One region of the Paenibacillus sp. MABNR03 genome, then DNA from elsewhere that is predicted to be linked to it. Evidence: predicted binding sites of a transcription regulator. Region 1 holds the regulator's gene; the other holds the start of a gene.
The links. The regulator CtsR, encoded in region 1, represses protease genes until heat stress. The targets are predictions, from matches to a motif close to ATGGTCAATAAAGGTCAAACA.
Positions count from the first base shown of each region.

Region 2: clpP (ATP-dependent Clp endopeptidase proteolytic subunit ClpP) is a predicted target of CtsR. The motif match lies at 8,876-8,896, and genes of this name have one in related genera.

Region 1 covers NZ_JBCIYR010000012.1:105-10,525, forward strand. The annotation lists gene AAIH57_RS28300 (GNAT family N-acetyltransferase) at 162-1,337, shown strand; gene AAIH57_RS28305 (CtsR family transcriptional regulator) at 1,819-2,280, shown strand; gene AAIH57_RS28310 (UvrB/UvrC motif-containing protein) at 2,313-2,831, shown strand; gene AAIH57_RS28315 (protein arginine kinase) at 2,860-3,933, shown strand; gene clpC (ATP-dependent protease ATP-binding subunit ClpC) at 4,116-6,578, shown strand; gene radA (DNA repair protein RadA) at 6,792-8,159, shown strand; gene disA (DNA integrity scanning diadenylate cyclase DisA) at 8,173-9,249, shown strand; gene pssA (CDP-diacylglycerol--serine O-phosphatidyltransferase) at 9,311-10,042, shown strand; gene AAIH57_RS28340 (DUF1573 domain-containing protein) at 10,176-10,421, opposite strand, start outside.
Region 2 covers NZ_JBCIYR010000008.1:111,241-121,661, reverse strand. The annotation lists gene AAIH57_RS26830 (AI-2E family transporter) at 1-748, shown strand, start outside; gene AAIH57_RS26825 (ATP-binding cassette domain-containing protein) at 858-1,196, opposite strand; gene AAIH57_RS26820 (ROK family glucokinase) at 1,443-2,393, shown strand; gene rapZ (RNase adapter RapZ) at 2,445-3,344, shown strand; gene AAIH57_RS26810 (gluconeogenesis factor YvcK family protein) at 3,358-4,344, shown strand; gene whiA (DNA-binding protein WhiA) at 4,351-5,289, shown strand; gene AAIH57_RS26800 (HPr family phosphocarrier protein) at 5,428-5,697, shown strand; gene AAIH57_RS26795 (SIMPL domain-containing protein) at 5,846-6,601, shown strand; gene AAIH57_RS26790 (PdaC/SigV domain-containing protein) at 6,907-8,004, shown strand; gene clpP (ATP-dependent Clp endopeptidase proteolytic subunit ClpP) at 8,191-8,787, opposite strand; tRNA gene AAIH57_RS26780 (tRNA-Arg) at 8,964-9,038, opposite strand; gene AAIH57_RS26775 (sugar-binding transcriptional regulator) at 9,479-10,421, shown strand, end outside.

The DNA of each region.
Region 1 (10,421 bases):
CACACCTATATATTGAATATATGTTCTTACCGGGAGATGCACATGCATCTCTTATTTGACTTTGTTTCACACCTCTGACACACTCATAGAAGTACATACATCACATTTCCGCACACGATTTTGAGTCACTTACAATTCTAGAGAACGGGGTGCAGAACGACATGGACATTCGCAAACTAACCACTGATGATTTCGAAGCGTGTATGACGCTTTCGGAGTACGCTTTTCAGTTTGTATTAAACGAGGAACAGATTGAAAAACGCCGAGAGGAGTTCGCCTCACACAATGTGTTGGGAGTGTATGAGGATGGCCAAGTTGGAGCCAAACTTCAGATCATTCCTTTTCAAACCTATATACAAGGTCGATCATTTGCGATGGGAGGTATAGCGGGTGTGGCAACTTGGCCGGAATACCGGCGAAAAGGTTGGGTAGCAGGGCTGCTTAAATTTGCACTGGAAGAAATGAATCGGAATAAACAGAGCATTTCCTTCCTGCATCCGTTCTCGTTTGCTTTTTACCGGAAATATGGGTGGGAGACCTACGTAGAGTTTAAGCAATATAAGCTGTCCACCGATCAATTACCTGCGAAGAAGCCAACTCTAGGCACCCTTCGGCGGGGTAATCCAGAGCTATCGGTGCTGAAGAAGGTTTATGACACGTATGCAGAACGTTATAACGGAACCTTAAGTCGAGAGGATGCCTGGTGGGAAAATTCAGTTTTTGCCAAGAAAGGGAGCCAGCGGGCTGTTTACTATGATGAGGCGGGACTACCTCAAGGCTACGTACTCTACGAGGTCAAGGAAAGAAAATTTACCATCGGTGAGTTGGTGCACCTAAATGAAGAGGCCAGACAAGGGTTGTGGACGTTTATCGCCAATCATGATTCGATGATTGATGAGGTGACGTTAAAAGCGCCTGCGAACGATACACTGGCCTTTCAACTGGATAATCCACGGATTCAGCAGGAGATTTCCCCATACTTTATGGCGAGAATCGTTAGTGTGGAGCAGTTCATTTCGCAGTATCCTTTTGCAAATCAAGATTCTCCGTTACAGATTCAGCTTGAGGTAGAAGATGCACATGCACCGTGGAATGAGGGGGTATGGCAGCTGAATGTAGCGATGAATGGTACGGCTTCCATATGGAAAACATCGGAACCTGTCTTGGAAGATCAGACGCTTAAGGTCGACATCCAAGCACTTACAGCGATGCTTATGGGATATCGCAGACCTGCAGAGATGGCACGGATGGGCCGAATTGATGGTCCTGCGGAAGTAATTAGTGCACTGGAACACGCGATTCCTGAACGGGAAACCTATTTGCTTGATTTTTTCTAAGTACATTCCAGACACTTATATGTAAGTCGATAACATCGATTCTGCCCCCTTTCAACCTTTATAGAGAAACCGCGCTACAGTAAGACAAATGAACTTCTCCGGCTGTTTTGGAGAGGTTTTTTTGTGTCCGGGGAATATTTCGTGTAAAATCGTAAAAAATGAATAGTGACCCCACTTGGCAAAACCACAAAATATGCTATAATGTATATAAAGTCAAAGAAAGTCAAAGTCAACTGAAGGTTTAATACTTACGTAGCTTTCTTTCTACAATCCGGTGATCACATCTTTAATGCCACATCTAAAGAATCATCGGAAAGAGGCAATATCAAAGGACCTTCGTGCGTCCTTGCTCTCCCGAATAAGCCAGTGGAATTCAAGATTCGCTGTTTCCCCAATTGGTTAAATGGGTTGAGAAGGTGTACTCTGTGGGGGCGTGTGGGTCCTTATTGACTTAACGTTTCAGACAGTGGAGGATGAGTGGATGCGTAATATCTCTGATATTATCGAACAATATCTGAAGAGTATTTTGCATGAAAGTCCCGAAGGAATGGTTGAAATTCAGCGCAATGATCTCGCAGATCAATTCTCATGCGTACCATCCCAGATCAACTATGTAATTAGCACACGTTTTACTCTTGAAAAAGGGTACCTGGTCGAGAGCAAACGTGGCGGTGGCGGTTATGTCCGCATTCAGCGGATTGAATTGCCGGCTCACTCTGCTCTGCATAATCATTTGCACCATAGTATCGGGGATGAGATTGGACAGACAGCTGCCGAAGGCCTGATTTATCAACTGGAAGAAGCGCGTTTTCTAAGTAAACGGGAAGCCGGGTTGATGCGTGCAGCTGTATCAAGAGAAATTTTATTGGTCAAACTTCCTTACCGGGATCAAATTCGTGCCAGAATGTTGAAGGCGATGTTAATATCTTTGCTCGGTAAATGAAAACTATCGGGATCAAGGAGGTACATCTATAAATGCTGTGCCAAGAATGCGACAAACGTCCGGCTACACTTCACTTTACGAAAATCGTGAATGGAGAGAAGACGGAATTCCATATTTGTGAGTCATGTGCCCGTGAAAAGGGAGAAATGATTCCTGGAACAGCAGGAGGATTTTCCATTCATAATCTGTTGTCCGGGTTGCTTGATTTTGAACCCAAGAATGGGAATGCGGGGGCACCCCCTGCTCAAGCCCTTCGTTGTGAAGAGTGCGGCATGACTTACTCACAGTTTAGCAAAATCGGCCGGTTCGGCTGCAGTTCTTGTTATAAATATTTTGACAGTCGGTTGGATCCATTATTTAAAAGAGTCCACGGCAGCACAACCCATGTAGGCAAAGTTCCTGCACGTGCCGGGGGACGCATCAAGGTGAAACGGCAGATTGCCGACCTGAAACGTGATCTTCAGGAGAGTATCGCCCAAGAGGAATTTGAAGAGGCGGCTCAGATTCGTGATCAGATCAGGGAACTTGAAAAAGAAATAGCCCAGGAGTAAAGTTTGCCATGAGTAGGAGGGATGCGTAATGCCTAATCTGCGTTTTACAGAGAAGGCGCTCAGCGACTGGATGCGCAGTGATGCGGCTGATTCCGAAATCGTCATTAGCAGCCGTGTCCGGATCGCACGCAACCTGCAGCATTATCCGTTTCCGATGCTGGCTTCCAATGAGCAATCGGAAGAAGTGCTGAATAAGCTGAGCGAAGTACTTCAATATGATGACGTTCATGCCTTTGGAGATTTCCACACCTTGGATTTGATGGATATTGATGATCTCGACAAGCGGGTGCTGGTGGAGAAACATCTGATCAGCCCCAATCTTGTGAATGAATCCAAAAATGGTGCGGTCATTCTCAGTGAGGATGAATCCGTCAGTATTATGATAAATGAAGAAGACCATCTTCGTATCCAATGCCTCTATCCGGGGTTCCAGGTCAAAGAAGCCTGGGAGAAAGCTTCCGCCATAGATGATGCTTTTGAAGCGCATGTGGATTATGCCTTTGATGACCGCAGAGGATACTTGACCAGCTGTCCTACCAATGTAGGTACAGGTGTGAGAGCATCTGTTATGATGCATCTGCCCGCTCTGGTGATGACACAGCAGATTGGACGTATTCTGACCGCTGTTTCTCAAGTGGGGTTAACCGTACGTGGAATCTACGGTGAAGGCAGCGAGGCGATGGGCAACCTTTTCCAGATCTCCAATCAGATTACGCTTGGACAGACGGAACAAGAGGTTATCGACAATCTGCACGGCGTAGTGCAGCAAATTATTGAGCATGAACGTACTGCCAGAGAGCGGTTAATTTCAGACTCCAAACTGCGGATTACCGATAGAGTGATGCGATCGTATGGAATTTTGTCGCACGCAGCCATCATGGATTCCAAGGAAGCCGCACAGCGTCTCTCTGATGTTCGCCTTGGTGTGGATCTGGGCTTGTTGAATGGCTTGTCCATCACTATAATGAATGAGCTGAATGTGATGACCCAGCCAGGCTTCCTGCAGAAAACATTCGGGGAAGATATGCGCACGGATGAGCGTGACATCTACCGGGCTCAGTTGATTCGTGATACGATCAATTCAGCCAGTCAATCCCAGTAGTTCCATTTGGATTGAACTGTCCTAAGGTTTCATGCCGCTTCTGCGGCTTTTATATAACGAGCATTTCCATAAATGCTGAATGATTTTATTCGCAGCACGGCTGCAGACAAAAATGATATGAAGAATACGGCGGGATCGTTAGTAGGCCCCGTTTTATCCAAAACCATGGAGGTGCAGGAGATATGATGTTTGGAAGATTTACGGAACGGGCCCAGAAGGTGCTCGCACTCGCCCAGGAAGAAGCTGTCCGTCTCGGTCATAATAACATCGGTACTGAGCACATTTTGCTCGGCCTCATTCGTGAAGGCGAAGGCATTGCAGCCAAAGCACTGATCGGCCTGGGACTCGGATTGGAAAAAATTCAGGATGAAGTAGAAACGCTAATTGGCCGCGGCCAGGAGCAGCCTACCAACATTGCATATACGCCTCGTGCGAAAAAAGTAATTGAATTGTCTATGGATGAGGCTCGCAAATTGGGTCACACCTATGTAGGCACAGAGCACATTTTGCTCGGATTGATTCGTGAAGGCGAGGGTGTTGCGGCACGTGTGCTCAATAACCTTGGTATCAGCTTGAACAAAGCACGTCAACAAGTGCTGCAATTGCTTGGCAGCAGTGAGGCAGTATCCAGCCATAACGGAACTCCTGCTAACGTAAGCACGCCAACTCTGGACAGTCTGGCACGTGACCTTACTGCTTACGCGAAGGAAAACAACCTGGATCCGGTGATCGGCCGCAGCAAGGAAATCGAACGTGTCATTCAGGTGCTGAGCCGTCGTACCAAGAATAATCCGGTATTGATCGGTGAACCAGGTGTAGGTAAAACGGCAATTGCCGAAGGTCTTGCACAGAAAATCATCGCTAACGAAATTCCGGAAACATTGCGCGACAAACGGGTTATGACCCTGGATATGGGTTCGGTTGTTGCCGGAACGAAGTATCGTGGTGAATTTGAGGATCGTTTGAAAAAAATCATGGATGAGATTCGTCAAGCGGGTAACATTGTACTCTTTATCGACGAATTGCATACCCTGATCGGTGCTGGCGGAGCAGAAGGTGCCATTGATGCTTCGAACATTCTGAAACCGGCTCTGGCCCGTGGAGAACTGCAATGCATCGGTGCAACAACACTGGATGAATATCGCAAATATATCGAGAAGGATGCCGCGCTGGAGCGTCGTTTCCAACCGATTACAGTAGATCAGCCTTCTCCGGAAGAAGCAATTCAAATCCTGCACGGTTTGCGTGATCGTTACGAGGCACATCACCGCGTAAAAATCACAGACGAAGCCATTGTACAGGCGGTTAAATTGTCTGATCGCTACATCACAGACCGTTTCCTGCCAGACAAAGCGATTGACCTGATTGATGAAGCGGGTTCCAAAGTAAGATTGAACTCATACACCATCCCGCCAAACCTGAAACAACTGGAAAGCCGTCTGGAAGATATCCGTAAGGAAAAAGACGCAGCAGTTCAAAGTCAGGAGTTCGAGAAAGCAGCAGCTCTGCGTGATACGGAACAAAAAATCCGTGAAGAGCTGGATGTAACGAAGAATCAATGGAAAGAAAAACAAGGTCGCACGGATTCCGAAGTGACTCCTGAGGATATCGCACAAGTGGTAGCCAACTGGACAGGAATTCCGGTGAACAAGCTGAAAGAAGAAGAGACACAACGATTGATGAACTTGGAGTCCATCCTGCATGAACGTGTCATCGGTCAGGATGAAGCGGTGAAATCGGTCAGCCGTGCGGTTCGTCGGGCACGTGCCGGATTGAAAGATCCGAAACGTCCAATGGGTTCATTCATCTTCCTTGGTCCTACTGGGGTAGGTAAAACCGAGCTGGCTCGTGCACTCGCAGAAGCCATGTTCGGAGATGAGAATGCAGTGATCCGGATCGATATGTCCGAGTATGGTGAGAAGCATTCGACTTCAAGACTCGTCGGAGCGCCTCCAGGATATGTAGGATATGAAGAAGGCGGCCAGCTGACAGAGAAGGTTCGTCGCAAACCATATTCCGTAGTCCTGCTCGACGAGATCGAAAAAGCACATCCAGAAGTGTTCAACATCCTGCTGCAAGTGCTTGAGGATGGCCGTCTGACAGACTCCAAAGGTCGTGTCGTGGACTTCCGCAACACATTGATCATTCTGACATCCAACGTGGGTGCCGAAGCGATTAAACGCAACTCTACACTTGGTTTCACAGCTGTTGTGGATGCAGGTGCGGATTACGATAACATGAAGGGTAAGGTCATGGATGAGCTGAAGAAAAGCTTCCGTCCAGAGTTCCTTAACCGGATTGATGAAATTATCGTGTTCCACTCTCTTGAAGAGAAACACATTGCTGAGATTGTTACACTGATGAGCGAAGAGCTTCGCAAACGACTGCGTGAATACGAGGTCGACTTCGAACTCACCGACAACGCCAAGGCCTTCCTGGCCAAAGCCGGCTTCGATCCAGCGTATGGTGCCCGTCCGCTTCGTCGGGCGATCCAGAAGCATATTGAAGACAAATTGTCTGAGGAATTGCTCACAGGTACGGTGACCAAAGGCGATTCATTGTTAATCGATGAAGAGAATGGCGCGCTTTCTGTAACCAAAAAGGACGCAGTCGTTCCTTCCAATGAAGAAATCGAAACAAAGTAAGTAAAGTTTTAACATGATTGAAAATGATCCTTTCCGGCTTCGGCCGGGGAGGATTTTTTGCTGTTCATGGAACATGTGTAAAGTTTACGATAATCCTTTACGAAAAATCTCAAACAATGGTAAACTTTTATTAACCCTGCACGTCAGGAAGTTAGGCAAAATTCGTCGAAAAATGCAAAATGCTGTTATAAAATAAATCCTAGGAGTGCTGAAGTGGCCAAAGTTAAAACCAAGTTTCAATGTACGGAATGTGGTTATGAAGCCCCCAAATGGTATGGCAAATGTCCGGGTTGTCAGTCATGGAATTCCATGGTGGAAGAAACAGAAACGGTTGTCAAAACACAAGGGAGAAATTCCCCCCTCTTTGACAGTAAAGATAAACCCCTTCCCATCATAGATATAGATAGCGGTCAGGAACCGCGTGTGCAGACTGGAATCGGTGAGCTAAACCGGGTATTGGGCGGCGGAATTGTTCCGGGTTCTCTCGTGCTGGTGGGCGGAGATCCGGGAATCGGAAAGTCAACGCTGATGTTGCAGACTTCTCATGCTCTAACCCATTCAGGTTTGCGCGTGTTATATGTTTCGGGTGAGGAATCGGTGAAGCAAACCAAATTACGGGCTGACCGTCTGGATGCGCTCTCTCCTGAACTGTATGTGCTGTGTGAAACAAATATGGAACGTGTAGAGGAAGCGGTGGAGCAGATCCAGCCGCATTTTCTTGTCATCGACTCCATTCAGACGGTATATCTGCCAGAAGTCACCAGTGCACCCGGCAGTGTAGCGCAGGTAAGGGAATGTACTTCCCGGTTTATGCGCATCGCCAAAGGGCGAGGCATTGCAACCGTCCTTGTGGGGCATGTTACGAAAGAAGGGGCGATTGCCGGTCCGCGGATGCTGGAACATATGGTGGATTGTGTTCTTTATTTTGAAGGAGAACGACATCATACGTATCGATTGTTGCGTGCGGTGAAAAACCGTTTTGGCTCAACCAATGAGATTGGTATTTTCGAAATGGGTGAGGATGGATTGCGCGAAGTGGGCAACCCTTCGGAACTCTTTTTGTCCGAACGTCCGCTAGGTGTAGCCGGTTCTACCGTAGTCGCCAGTATGGAAGGCACAAGGCCTATGCTGGTTGAGCTGCAGGCACTCATCTCGGCAACTCATTTTCCATCTCCCCGCCGTATGGCAACAGGGATAGACCATCACAGGCTGAACCTGATTATTGCGGTTCTCGAGAAGCGGATGGGCATGTTTTTGCAAACACAGGACGCATACCTGAATGTAGCCGGAGGCGTGCGGCTCGATGAACCGGCAGTAGATTTGGCGGTTGCGGTGAGCATTGCATCCAGTTTGAGAGATGTGCCGACCAAGCCGGATGACGTTATTTTTGGCGAGATTGGTTTGACAGGTGAGGTTCGGGCCGTATCACGGGCTGAACAACGTGTGAAGGAAGCCGAGAAACTGGGCTTCAAGCGAGTCATTTTACCGGAGAAAAGCTTAAAGGGCTGGAAACATCCTCGCGGGATACAACTGATCGGTGTGAATACCGTGGCAGATGCACTAGCGGTTGCTTTAGATTAGGGGGCATAACAAGATGAAGGATACGAGCCAACTGGATAAGATGAATGATTTGTTGAGGCTGATCGCACCAGGTACACCTTTCCGCGAAGGTCTGGAAAACGTGCTGCGCGCCAAGACGGGGGCACTGCTTGTTGTAGGATACAGCCCTGAAGTAATGGAAGTCGTTGACGGGGGATTCTCAATTAATTGTGATTTCTCCCCCAACTATCTATATGAGCTCGCCAAGATGGACGGTGCCATTATTCTTAGTGAGGATTTAAAGCGTATTCTGTACGCCAATACCCAGTTGATCCCGGATTCGTCCATCTCTTCCTCAGAGACAGGGATCCGTCACCGGACGGCAGAGCGGGTAGCAAAGCAAACGGGTAAATTGGTCGTATCGATATCGCAGCGCCGGAATATTATTACCTTGTATCAGGGAACGCTTAGATATTCGCTGAAGGAAATCGGAGTTATTTTAACGAAGGCGAATCAGGCGATCCAAACGCTTGAGAAATACAAAGCTGTACTGACGCAATCCCTTACGAATCTGAGCGCCTCCGAGTTCGAGGAATTGGTAACCATCCCTGAGGTAGTGAATGTGATTCAGCGTACCGAAATGGTGATGCGCATCAAAACGGAAATTAAGCGCTACATCCATGAACTTGGGAATGAGGGGCGGCTGATCTCCATGCAGATGGAAGAATTGGTCGGAACAACGGAGGAAGAGGCGTGGTTGCTCTACAAGGACTATGCTCGGGACGACAGTGACGAGAAAATCCGCGAAATTATCGTGGGCCTCAAACGACTTTCGGATGATGAGTTGCTCGATGCACATCATATCGTTCGTCTGCTCGGCTATCCATCGTCGGCTGCCACTTCGGAAGATTCGGTTGCACCACGCGGATATCGGGTATTGAATAAGATACCACGTCTTCCAAATGTCATTATCCATAACCTGGTGGATCAATTTGAACAATTGCCTCATGTGATTATGGCAACGATTGAAGAGCTGGATGAAGTAGACGGTATTGGTGAGGTACGTGCCCGGACCATTAAGGAAGGTCTGAAGCGTCTGCAGGAGCAGATGTTTATTGACAGACAAATGTAATCCAGAGCGATCATGGATAGATTTGCCTATAACGGCTTGAAGATGATGAGGTGAAGCAACGATGTTAACCAAATTCATTCCGAACCTCTTTACCTTGGGTAATCTGTTTCTTGGAATGATGGCGATACTGCTTGCAATCGATGGGAACTACAGCCTGGCCGCCATTATGGTGATCGTTGCCATGCTGCTGGACGGTTTGGATGGCAGGGTTGCGCGTGCGCTTAATGCACAGAGTGAATTCGGCAAAGAGCTCGACTCCCTGTCCGACATGGTTTCGTTTGGCGCAGCTCCGGCGCTCATTATGTTTATGGTATCCTTTCAGGATGCCTCTCCGGTTCTCGCCTGGGTAGCCACAGCAAGCTTTCCCATCTGCGGAGCCATTCGACTAGCACGTTTCAACGTAAGACCTGGGATTCCCGGATATTTTACGGGTCTGCCCATTCCGGCAGCCGGAGGTGTGCTTGCAACGCTAACGTTGTTTAACAAGGATATTGGTCCGGTTAGCATGATGATAGCCACATTGTTATTATCCTATTTGATGGTAAGTTCACTTAAATACCCGAATTTCAAAAAGGTGGGTCTGCCGCGAAAAGCGATCTGGATTGCACCTTGGGTGGTCGTTTTCGCTGTGGCGGTTGCTGTCATTTTCCCGGAACAGTTGTCGAAGTTGATCTTCATTCCTCTGGTGCTGTACGCCCTGTATGGAATGAAGCATAATATGCGGACGGCAGCCTCGCGTAACCGGGCGAAGAAGCGCAAGGAAGAGAAGTCTTCCCGGTCTTCCGATCGGTGAATTCTTTTAATTCGCATCAATGCCCCAAAAATGCATAATAAAAAGCACGCATTCTCCTTCAGGAGTGTACGTGCTTTTTTTTGTTATTCAAATCTATACAGTACCTATCTTTGTACAGCGAAGTTGCAGTTCATTACGACAAATTGAACATCCCTAACGTCGAACATTTCTGTGACTCGTGATTCACGACTTCTTCCATGTTGATATCCAGCAGATTGCAGAGAGCTGACATATAAAACAGGTTCCTCCCCAGTTCGGAGCTGATGACCTCTTTGCAATTCTCACACAATTCACCTTCCACATGCGTCTCCAGCAGGCCTTTGGTTTGAGCGATACCGCTCTCGGGGGCATATTTCTGCTTGGTGGCGTGCAGCTCAAT
Region 2 (10,421 bases), on a different contig from region 1:
GTTAACCAATGAGATCATGACATTCTTTGATACCGCAGAGGGGGATAATCTGGCAGCCAAAGTGGCCAGCTTCCTTCAATCCTATGACATCAAGAACTATGCAAACGATGCGCTGAAATATATTTTTGCTCTGAGTAAGTGGTTGGAATTTATTCTGCTGGTCATCATTCTCAGTTTGTTCTTCCTGCTGCAGAAGCGGGAAATCGTCAAATTTACATCCAAGTTTAAAACAAGCAAAATTGGCTGGTTCTACAATGAAGTAGCATACCTCGGGGACAAATTCGTATCGTCTTTTGGTAAAGTCATTGAAGCACAGCTGCTGATCGCCGTATTCAATACAGCCTTGACCATTCTGGGCCTATGGATACTCGGATTCCCTTATTTGTTCGCTCTGACGATTCTCGTCTTCCTGCTCAGCCTTGTACCGGTAGCGGGAGTCATTATTTCACTGGTGCCACTGTGCCTGATTGCTTATCAGATGGGCGGAATACAGCTGAGCATCATCGTTATCGTCATGATTGTCATCATTCATGCACTGGAAACGTACTTCCTTAATCCAAAACTGATGGCACACAAAACCAAGCTGCCGATGTTCTACACGTTTATCGTACTCATTCTGTCTCAGCATTTCCTGGGGATCTGGGGATTGATTATCGGTATTCCGATTTTCGTCTTCCTGCTCGATATCCTGGATGTGAACAAGATGGAGAAGACCGAAGAACCGGTACGTGTGGAATCCAAGCTATAACGATTGAGACAAAAACACATGATTTAATGGCTAGTATATAGTTGAAAAAGATAAAACGCCTCCCTTGATGGGAAGGCGTTTTATGCTTTACATGGACCAGAGGCGGCATTTACGTGTATGTAGTTCGAGCGGGGGCAGGGTAATAGCTGCGCACCATTCGGATAACCTCCCGTACAGTAAGACCATCCATAACACTCACATCCTGAAGCATGACACCGATTCGCTCGCGGACTTGTTTATGGTCTGGTGACATTCCCAGAACATTCACCTTGCCCGAGGAGGGACTGGACAGACCGAGCATCATTTTCATGGTTGTTGTTTTGCCTGCACCATTTGGGCCGAGGATGGCAACGATGGAACCACGGTTAATCTTCAGGGAGAGGTTGTTGACGGCCAGCTTGCTGCTGAACCGCTTGTTGACCTGTTCAAGCTGTAATCTTTTACGCATGGAACGAGTGATCATGAAATATCATGAGTTGAGGCTTCCCTTTCTATTAGGGAAGCGTGAAAGCTTGCGTTTTACTAGAAGACAGGAGAGGTTGTATACGGATTCATGATATTGATGTGATACGGTTCACAATCGCGGCGAAGCGTTCTGTATCAATGGTCTTATCGTCTTGACCCAGGCGTATCCTTCAATTATAGTTGGTACGTAGGATTAAACTATTTTAGATAGATAAAGGTGGCTTGCGGCATGTCTGAGAAAATCTACGTTGGGGTCGATCTCGGCGGAACAGCAATCAAGGTCGGTATATGCAATGAACAAGGTCAGCTTATGCATACGTATGAAGGACCGACAGAAGTGGATAAGGGCGTAGACACGGTCATCGCCAACATCGAGAAGTACGTCCGTCATATCGTTGCCGAATCGCCGTATAGCTGGGAACAGCTTGAAGGTGTAGGGGCTGGGGTGGCCGGGTTCACGAATGTACGCGAGGGAATTATCGTTCTCGCTCCTAACATCGGATTTCGGAATGTAGCCATTCGTTCCATACTGGAAGAACGTCTGGGCAAGCCCGTCAAAATAGATAACGATGCTAACGTTGCTGCGCTGGGTGAAGCTTGGGCTGGTGCCGGTAAGCGCGTGGACAACTGTGTATGCTACACGCTGGGCACAGGTGTTGGCGGAGGTTTGATACTGAATGGCAAGATATATCAGGGATTCTCGGGTATGGCCGGAGAACTTGGTCATGTCAGCGTTGTACCTGATCTGGAAGCCATCCAGTGTGGTTGTGGTAAAATGGGATGTGTCGAAACGGTATCATCTGCAACGGGCATTATCCGTATGGCAAAAGATGCGGTAGAACGCGGAGATCATACGTCACTGGCTCTCGTGGACAAAATTGCAGCCAAGGAAGTATTCGATGCAGCCAAAGCTGGCGATGAAGTTGCCCTGCGCATCGTGAATCGTGCGGCATTTTATCTGGGTAAATCAATGGCAGCTGTCGCTGCAGTCATGAATCCGGAAATGTTCATTATCGGGGGCGGTGTATCCAAAGCCGGTAATATTCTGTTTGATGAGGTACGTGCTGTATTTGCGAAGCTGACACCAGAACCGCTGCAGGAGGGTGTTCAGATTCTGGAAGCCACTCTTGGTAACGATGCAGGAATTGTTGGCGCGGCAGGACTTCTCTTGCGTTCTTAGTAACCTCGGAACCATATGATTAGGCAGCAATATGATAAGGAGGGGACATTTATGCTTGAAGGTGAAGTTTCACCGGGCACAGGCGCCACGCTCATTATCATTACGGGCATGTCCGGAGCAGGCAAAACGATTGCGGTACAGAGCCTGGAAGATCTCGGCTTTTTCTGCGTGGATAATCTGCCGCCGGTGTTGATTCCGAAATTTGCAGAACTGATTGAACAATCGAACGGCAAAATTGGTAAGGTAGCCCTCGTGATTGACCTGCGGGGACGGGAGTTCTTTACGGCTTTGTCCGAGTCTTTGAACTATATAAAAGATCATTTTACCATTCATTGCGAAATTTTATTCCTGGATGCGACCGATTCTGTCCTTGTGCAGCGCTACAAGGAGAGCAGACGCAGACATCCACTGGCTCCTGAGGGCATGCCGCTTGACGGCATCCGTCTGGAGCGCAAGATGCTGGAGGAACTCAAGAATTCGGCCACCCAGGTATTGAACACAAGTACGATGAAGCCGGCACAACTGAAAGAGCGGATTATCTCCCGTTTTTCTCATTTGGAAAGTCATATGCTGTCGGTGAATATCACGTCATTCGGATTTAAATATGGTATTCCGATTGATGCAGATCTGGTGTTTGATGTTCGTTTCCTGCCTAATCCGCATTATATTGATCATTTACGCCCGAATACGGGGCAAAATAGTGATGTATATGAATATGTCATGAAATGGCCCGAAACGCAGGCATTTTTGACCAAACTGCTGGATATGCTGCACTTCCTGATTCCACAATACCGGAAGGAAGGCAAAAGTCAGGTTATTATTGGGATTGGATGTACCGGAGGCAAGCATCGTTCTGTAGCCATATCAGAATATTTGGGCAAAATGCTGGGAAGCAGCGAAACTGAAGCTGTTACCGTGAGCCATCGCGACGCTGACCGTGATCGTCATTGAAGAGGGTGAAGGGATGAAAGAAGCCGGACCACGAAGAGAACGTCCGAGAATTGTTGTAATGGGCGGCGGAACCGGGTTATCCGTGATGCTGCGCGGTTTGAAAGAGAAGCCGCTGGACATCACGGCCATCGTCACGGTTGCAGATGACGGTGGAAGTTCAGGCATCCTGCGCAGTGAACTGCAAATGCCGCCCCCGGGCGACATCCGTAACGTGCTTACGGCGCTGGCTGATGTAGAGCCATTGCTTTCGGATATGCTCAATTATCGCTTTAATACAGGCGCGGGGCTTGCAGGCCACAGCCTGGGCAATCTCATTTTGGCTGCAATGACGGATATTTCAGGCGACTTCGTAACCGCAGTGCGGGAACTTAGCCGCGTGTTTGCCGTTCGCGGTGAGGTATTACCGGCAGCTGGGCAGGCAGTTGTGCTGCATGCGGAGATGGAGGATGGATCGATCATTACAGGCGAGTCCAAAATCCCTGAAGCAGGCGGGCGCATCAAACGCGTTTTCCTTGAACCGGATCACGTGGAGCCGTTGCCAGAGGCCGTGGAAGCCATTCGTCAGGCAGATGCGATCCTGATTGGGCCAGGAAGCTTATATACGAGCATTCTGCCTAATTTGCTGGTACCCAAACTGGCAGAGGCTGTTGTTGAGGCAGAGGCTGTGAAGATGTTTATTTGTAATGTGATGACACAGCCAGGAGAGACGGATAACTACACGGTAAGTGATCACCTCAAAGCGGTTCACGAGCATGTAGGGCACCAGCTCTTCGACTATGTTATCGTTAATAATGGCGATATTCCGCTGCAAGTGCAGAATAAGTATGCGGAAAAAGGAGCCAAACCGGTTGTTCTGGATATGGATGTACTCAAGAGCTCCGGCTATCAGGTGGTTGCGGATACGCTTGTTTTATTTAAAACCTATCTGCGTCATGATGCCGACAAGCTAAGTCACCACATCTACCAACTGGTACAAAATTGGATGTTACGGAAGAGGTGAAGTCCCATGTCGTTTGCAGCACAGACCAAAAAAGAATTAACCATGATTGAGAGCGAACCGTGCTGCGAAAAGGCGGAACTTTCAGCCCTCATCCGTATGCTTGGTGCGGTGCAGTTATCGAATAAAAAAGTCATCTTGGATATTTCGACGGAGAATGCCGCGATCGCAAGACGGGCATACTCTCTGCTTAAAAAGCATTTTCAAGTGCATACGGAATTGCTAGTCCGCAAAAAAATGCGGCTGAAAAAGAACAATGTATATATTGTTCGTATTCCGTCCATGGTACAGGAGATATTAAAGGATCTGTACATCGTATCGGAAGGCTTTTTGTTTACTCCAGGAATTAATCAGGAGCTATTACGGAAAAACTGTTGTAAACGGGCATATCTTCGAGGTGCATTTATGGCGGGTGGCTCGGTCAACAATCCAGAAGGATCCTCATATCATCTGGAGATTGCATCCATGTATGAAGAGCACTGTCAGGCCCTCGTGGATCTGGCCAATGAATTTCATCTGAATGCCCGGTGTATAGAACGTAAAAAAGGATTCATCCTATACATTAAGGAAGGCGAGAAAATCATTGAATTGCTCAGCATCATTGGTGCACATCAGGCCCTGTTCAAGTTCGAGGATGTACGGATTATGCGGGATATGCGTAATTCCGTCAACCGGATCGTCAACTGCGAGACGGCCAATCTGAACAAGACGATCGGGGCTGCCGTGAGACAGATCGACAATATCAAGTTGCTGCAGAAGGAAGTGGGATTGGAGTCACTGCCGGAGAAGCTGCGTGAAGTGGCTGAGGTTAGGCTGGCCCATCCTGACATTAATCTGAAGGAAGTTGGCGAGCTACTGAAGGGTACCGTCAGCAAATCAGGTGTTAACCATCGGCTGCGCAAGATTGACGAACTGGCAGAAAAAGTGCGAAATGAACGTCACGGTTAACGGATTTTACACAGGGGTAAATAATTCAGAAGAGATCTGGTTTTTTTTCTTCTAGTGTCCTGTACGGGTTAATGGTATAATGTTATAAATATAATTGTGTATTTAATGTCTAGATTTCATAATAGGGGGTAAGTTTCCATGACAAAGCACCCGGTAGTTGTCCGTTTGAAAACGGGTCTCCATGCCAGACCTGCGGCACTGTTCGTTCAAGAAGCGAATAAGTACTCATCTGAAGTGTTCGTCGAGAAGGACGACAAAAAAGTTAATGCAAAAAGTATCATGGGGATCATGAGCCTTGCAATCAGTACTGGTACGGAAATCCACATTAGTGCTGAAGGCGCGGACGCCGAACAGGCTGTAAACGCTTTAGTAAGTCTGGTGAGCAAGGAAGAACTTGAAAACCAATAAGATATGATTACCATTACATGAAGAAGTCCCGCAAGGGGCTTTTTTGCGTTTCCGGGATAGTCAAGTGCAACATTTTGGAAGAAGCCTCGTCTGTTAAGGTATCAAACCGCTTTGAATTTGAGATGTTAGACATAAGGAGGCTAAAGTGATGGGTAAACAATGGATGAAGCCGCTTGGTGCGGTGTTGGTTGCAGGGACACTGCTTGTTGGTGGGACAGCATGGGTGACACCGGGAAATTATGCTTACGCTGCCGAAGTGCAAGGGGTACAGCAGAACGTGATTCATGTGGTAGGTAAAGGTGAAATTCAGGTGAAACCCGATATTGCTTATCTATCGATCGGTGTGAATAGTACTGCGGAGACTGCTGCTTCTGCTCAAAAGGCAAATGCCGCCAAAATTCAAAAGGTGTCCAACCTGCTGAAAAATACGTGGAAAATCAGTGCGGACGATATTCAGACCAGTCAGTTCTATGTGCAGCCAAACTACACGTATAACGATAAGGAAGGTCAAAAAATTAAAGGATATACCGCTCACCATACGCTGACCATAACGTATCGCGAGATGGACAAGATCGGTGAATTGCTGGATGCCGCTTCGGGGGCAGGGGCCAACAATATTGAAAATGTACGCTTTACGGTAGAAAATCCGGAAAACTTCGAAGCACAAGTGATCGAGAAAGCGGTAGCCAATGCAGATGTGAAAGCAGGCGCGATTGCCAAAGCTGTTAAGCGTCAATTGGGTGCTGTCCTGTCCGTGAGCCAAGGCGATGCCAATGTGCCTGTGTTCTATGCAACGGAAAGTTTAATGGCCAAGGACGTGGCAGAGTCTGCTGCCGGTACAGAAATTGAAACAGGTCAGGTGAAAGTCAGCACAACGCTGAACATCACGTATGAAATGAAATAAAGCATAAATCAATTCATGCAAAGGCTTTGTCCGGCGGACAGGGTCTTTTTTTATGATAAGTGGAGCTTTGAAGAAGTAAGACATTAGTTGGCTCACTCTATCGGGTAATAGCTGCTTGATGTCTCTTTTGTATAATTGTTCGTGACAAAACCTTTACCAATTGGATCAGGATCGAACAACATTGTAACTGGTGCTGTAAACCTTTCCTGAATTGGGTTAATTATAATAGAGAGGTGAGCGTATGAGATATGCGATCAGAATACATACGCTATGAACCCTAGGCGAATTCGAGAGGAGTTTTATATATGACATCATGGAAAAAGTGGACAAGTGCATTGCTCGCAGCAGGAATTATTGTAGGTAGTGGAGCGGTATGGCAGGATAACTCCGTGCAGGCAGCCTCGGTAACATCCAAAGTAACGGCATCTACAGACGTGACATTGAAGTCAGCAGGCAAAACCCTTACACAAAAAGGGCTTCTGCTAGGTGGATCGACGTGGGTATCCCTCACAGCTGTTAAGGATGTGGCTGGTGGAACATTAACATATAACGCAAAAACAAAAGAGTACTCACTGACTGCAGCGAACAACACGATGAAAATTAGTCTGGCTGATGGCGAGCCGACATTAAGAGTAAATAATTATTATCCCAATGTTGAAGCGAAGTTGATCAAGGGACGCCTGTATATTCCTTTTTCCGCTATGAGAGATTATTTGGGAGTTCAAGGCAGTTGGAATGGTAAAACCAAAACACTTGGACTCAGCAAAGTGGAACAAAACAGCGTGAAAGTAAAAGCAGCGACAGTTAAAGTCAGCATCAAAAATGCTGAAGTGGATATTCAGTACCCGCAGGTAAGTGGACTTGCCAGTGATGAAGCCGAAGCGGCAATCAACAAAGTGTTGAAAGACGAAGTGGATACATTTGTGGCTGATTTCAAAAAGCAGACTGCAGAATACGGGTCCGCAACCGCAGACCGCCCATACGCTTTTGAAAGCACTTATGTGGTGACGTATAACGAAAATGGTGTGCTGGGACTGGTTACTCAACGTTACGAGGATTATGCCGGAGCACATGGTATGACGACAAGAACAGGTCACACCTTTGCACTGGATACTGGTAAAGAACTGAGCCTGGATGATGTACTGCAAAACAACAATGCAATGCGCGAGACGCTTGGCAAAAAAGTAGGCGAACAGCTCAAGGCTCGTGGTGGCTACCTCGAAGGCTATAACGGATTGAACAAAGATCAGGACTTCTATGTAACGCCAACAGGCGTCGTAGTATTCTTCCAATTGTATGAGTACACCGCTTATGCAGAAGGTTTCCCGGAGTTCCCGTTTACGTACAAAGAGCTGCTTCCTAAAGGTGCTGAGCCGTTTAGTGGTTTGACATCAGAGAAATAATCTCAGACTAGCTCTTTTGTAGACCTTATATGGCCTAATATGAGTTAAGGATCAACGGAATTATCTTTATAAAATAAAAAGAGCGCCCCTCGTCATGTTCTTGACAAGGGGCGCTTCTTCGTATGTTCAGGTCAATCAGGTCATGCTGATTGTCTGTCCATGTCTTCCGTAAATGTCCGCTTCGGCTTAGATGCCTTGGGAGCCTACGTTTTCGATAACTTTATCAATGATACCGTAATCGGCAGCTTCAGCAGCACTCATAAAGTAGTCCCGGTCTGTATCTTTCTCAATACGCTCCAGTGGCTGGCCTGAGCGCTCAGCAATGATGCGGTTCAGGGTATCGCGCATTTTCAGGATGCGGCGGGCACGGATTTCGATATCCGAAGCCTGACCTTGAGCACCGCCCAGCGGCTGGTGAATCATGATCTCACTGTTTGGCAGGGCAAAACGTTTACCTTTTGCACCAGCGTTCAACAGGAATGCACCCATGGAAGCTGCCATACCTACACAGATGGTAGATACATCAGGTTTGATAAATTGCATTGTATCGTAAATGGCCATACCGGCTGTAATCGATCCGCCTGGGCTGTTGATGTATAGATGAATGTCTTTCTCCGGATCTTCCGCAGCGAGGAACAACATCTGTGCCATGATGGCATTCGCAACAACGTCATTTACATCGCTGCCCAGGAAGATGATACGATCCTTCAGCAATCTGGAATAGATGTCATAGGCGCGCTCACCGCGGTTGCTCTGTTCAACGACCATAGGAATATAACTCACGTGAAAAACCTCCTCGGAAATGTTCATGGAATAGTGTATCTATTTAAACTGTTACCGTATTACCCACATCATAAACAATTTCAAACAAAAAGTCAAAGAAAGTCAAACTAACTTTGAAAAAAAAGAAACCTTTACGGTTCCATTGGTTAAAAGGGTTATGAACTGCTAATCAAGAATGGCGCGCCCGCCAAGAATCGAACTTGGATCTCAGGCTTCGGAGGCCTACGTCATATCCATTGGACCACGGGCGCACATTTATGTGACAGCAATAATGATTATAGCTCATGAGATACTGAATTGCAAGAGGATGATTACGCTCATGGTTTGGATTAGCCCGAATTTGATCATGATGAGGAAGAATGGATAAAGAGAGCATTTAAGTAAATGCTAAGAAAGGTTTTGGACAGGCTGCATGAAGCGTGTTCTTGAAGACTTCAGAAGCGATATATAGATGAGATTTTCGGTTTCCTTCTATATATGGTATGCATGAGGGCTGCCGCGTCGTGGAAGTTGGAGATTGTGAAAATAAGCGCGTACAATGGGCCCAAGTCGTTGTGAAATAAGGCTTTTGAAACACTTGCATGTCGCGTCAGTTTTAGGTAGAATAGACGTGGGACTTAAAAAGTTAACCCGGGACATTTTAGGGCCATGAAAGAAAGCTTGGAACGAGAAGCTTGCGGGAGTGGAAAGCATGCGAACGATTTTAGAAGTGCAAAAGCAGCTTCTGCCTGATCTCATGGATGTCTTGAAGAAGAGGTATACGATTCTGCACCAGATCATGTTATCGGATGTGATCGGGCGGAGAACGTTAGCCAATTCCATGCAGATGACCGAGCGGGTTCTGAGGGCTGAGACCGATTTGTTAAAGGCTCAGGGACTTATTGAAATTGACAGTGCAGGAATGAAGATCAGCGAGGCTGGGCATGATTTGCTGCAGCAGTTAGAGCCCGTGGCCAAAGAGCTGTTCGGATTATCCGAGCTGGAAGAACGCATCAAGCAAGCCTACGGTCTGCAAAAGGTAGTTGTCGTTCCCGGCGATTCGGACATTTCTCCATTTGCCAAACGGGAACTGGGTAAAGCCGGAGCGAAGGCTCTTGGTCAAGTGATGAATGATAACGACGTTGTTGCCGTTACTGGCGGTTCAACAACGGCAGAAGTAGCAGAGCAGCTGACTCCGCCAACATCGTTAAAAGGTGTCTGGTTCGTACCGGCACGCGGTGGATTGGGAGAAAGCCTCGAGATTCAGGCCAATACGATTGCGTCGACAATGGCAAAACGGGTAGGAGCGCAATACAAACTCCTGCATGTACCGGATTTGCTGAGTGATCATGCCTATGAATCGTTAATTCAGGACCCTAGTGTCCAGGAGATTCTTCAGCTGATCAGACAGTCACGAATCGTGATTCACGGGATCGGTGATGCCGTGGAGATGGCGCGAAGACGCAAACTTGCAACGGAGATCGTAGAAGAGCTTCAAGAGCAAGGTGCCGTATCTGAATCCTTCGGTTATTATTTTAACGATCAGGGTGAAGTGGTACATACCATGCTCACTCTGGGCATGCGACTTCAGGATATTGAACGGACCGATGTGGTGATCGGGATTGCGGGCGGCAAAAGCAAGGCGGCTGCCATTC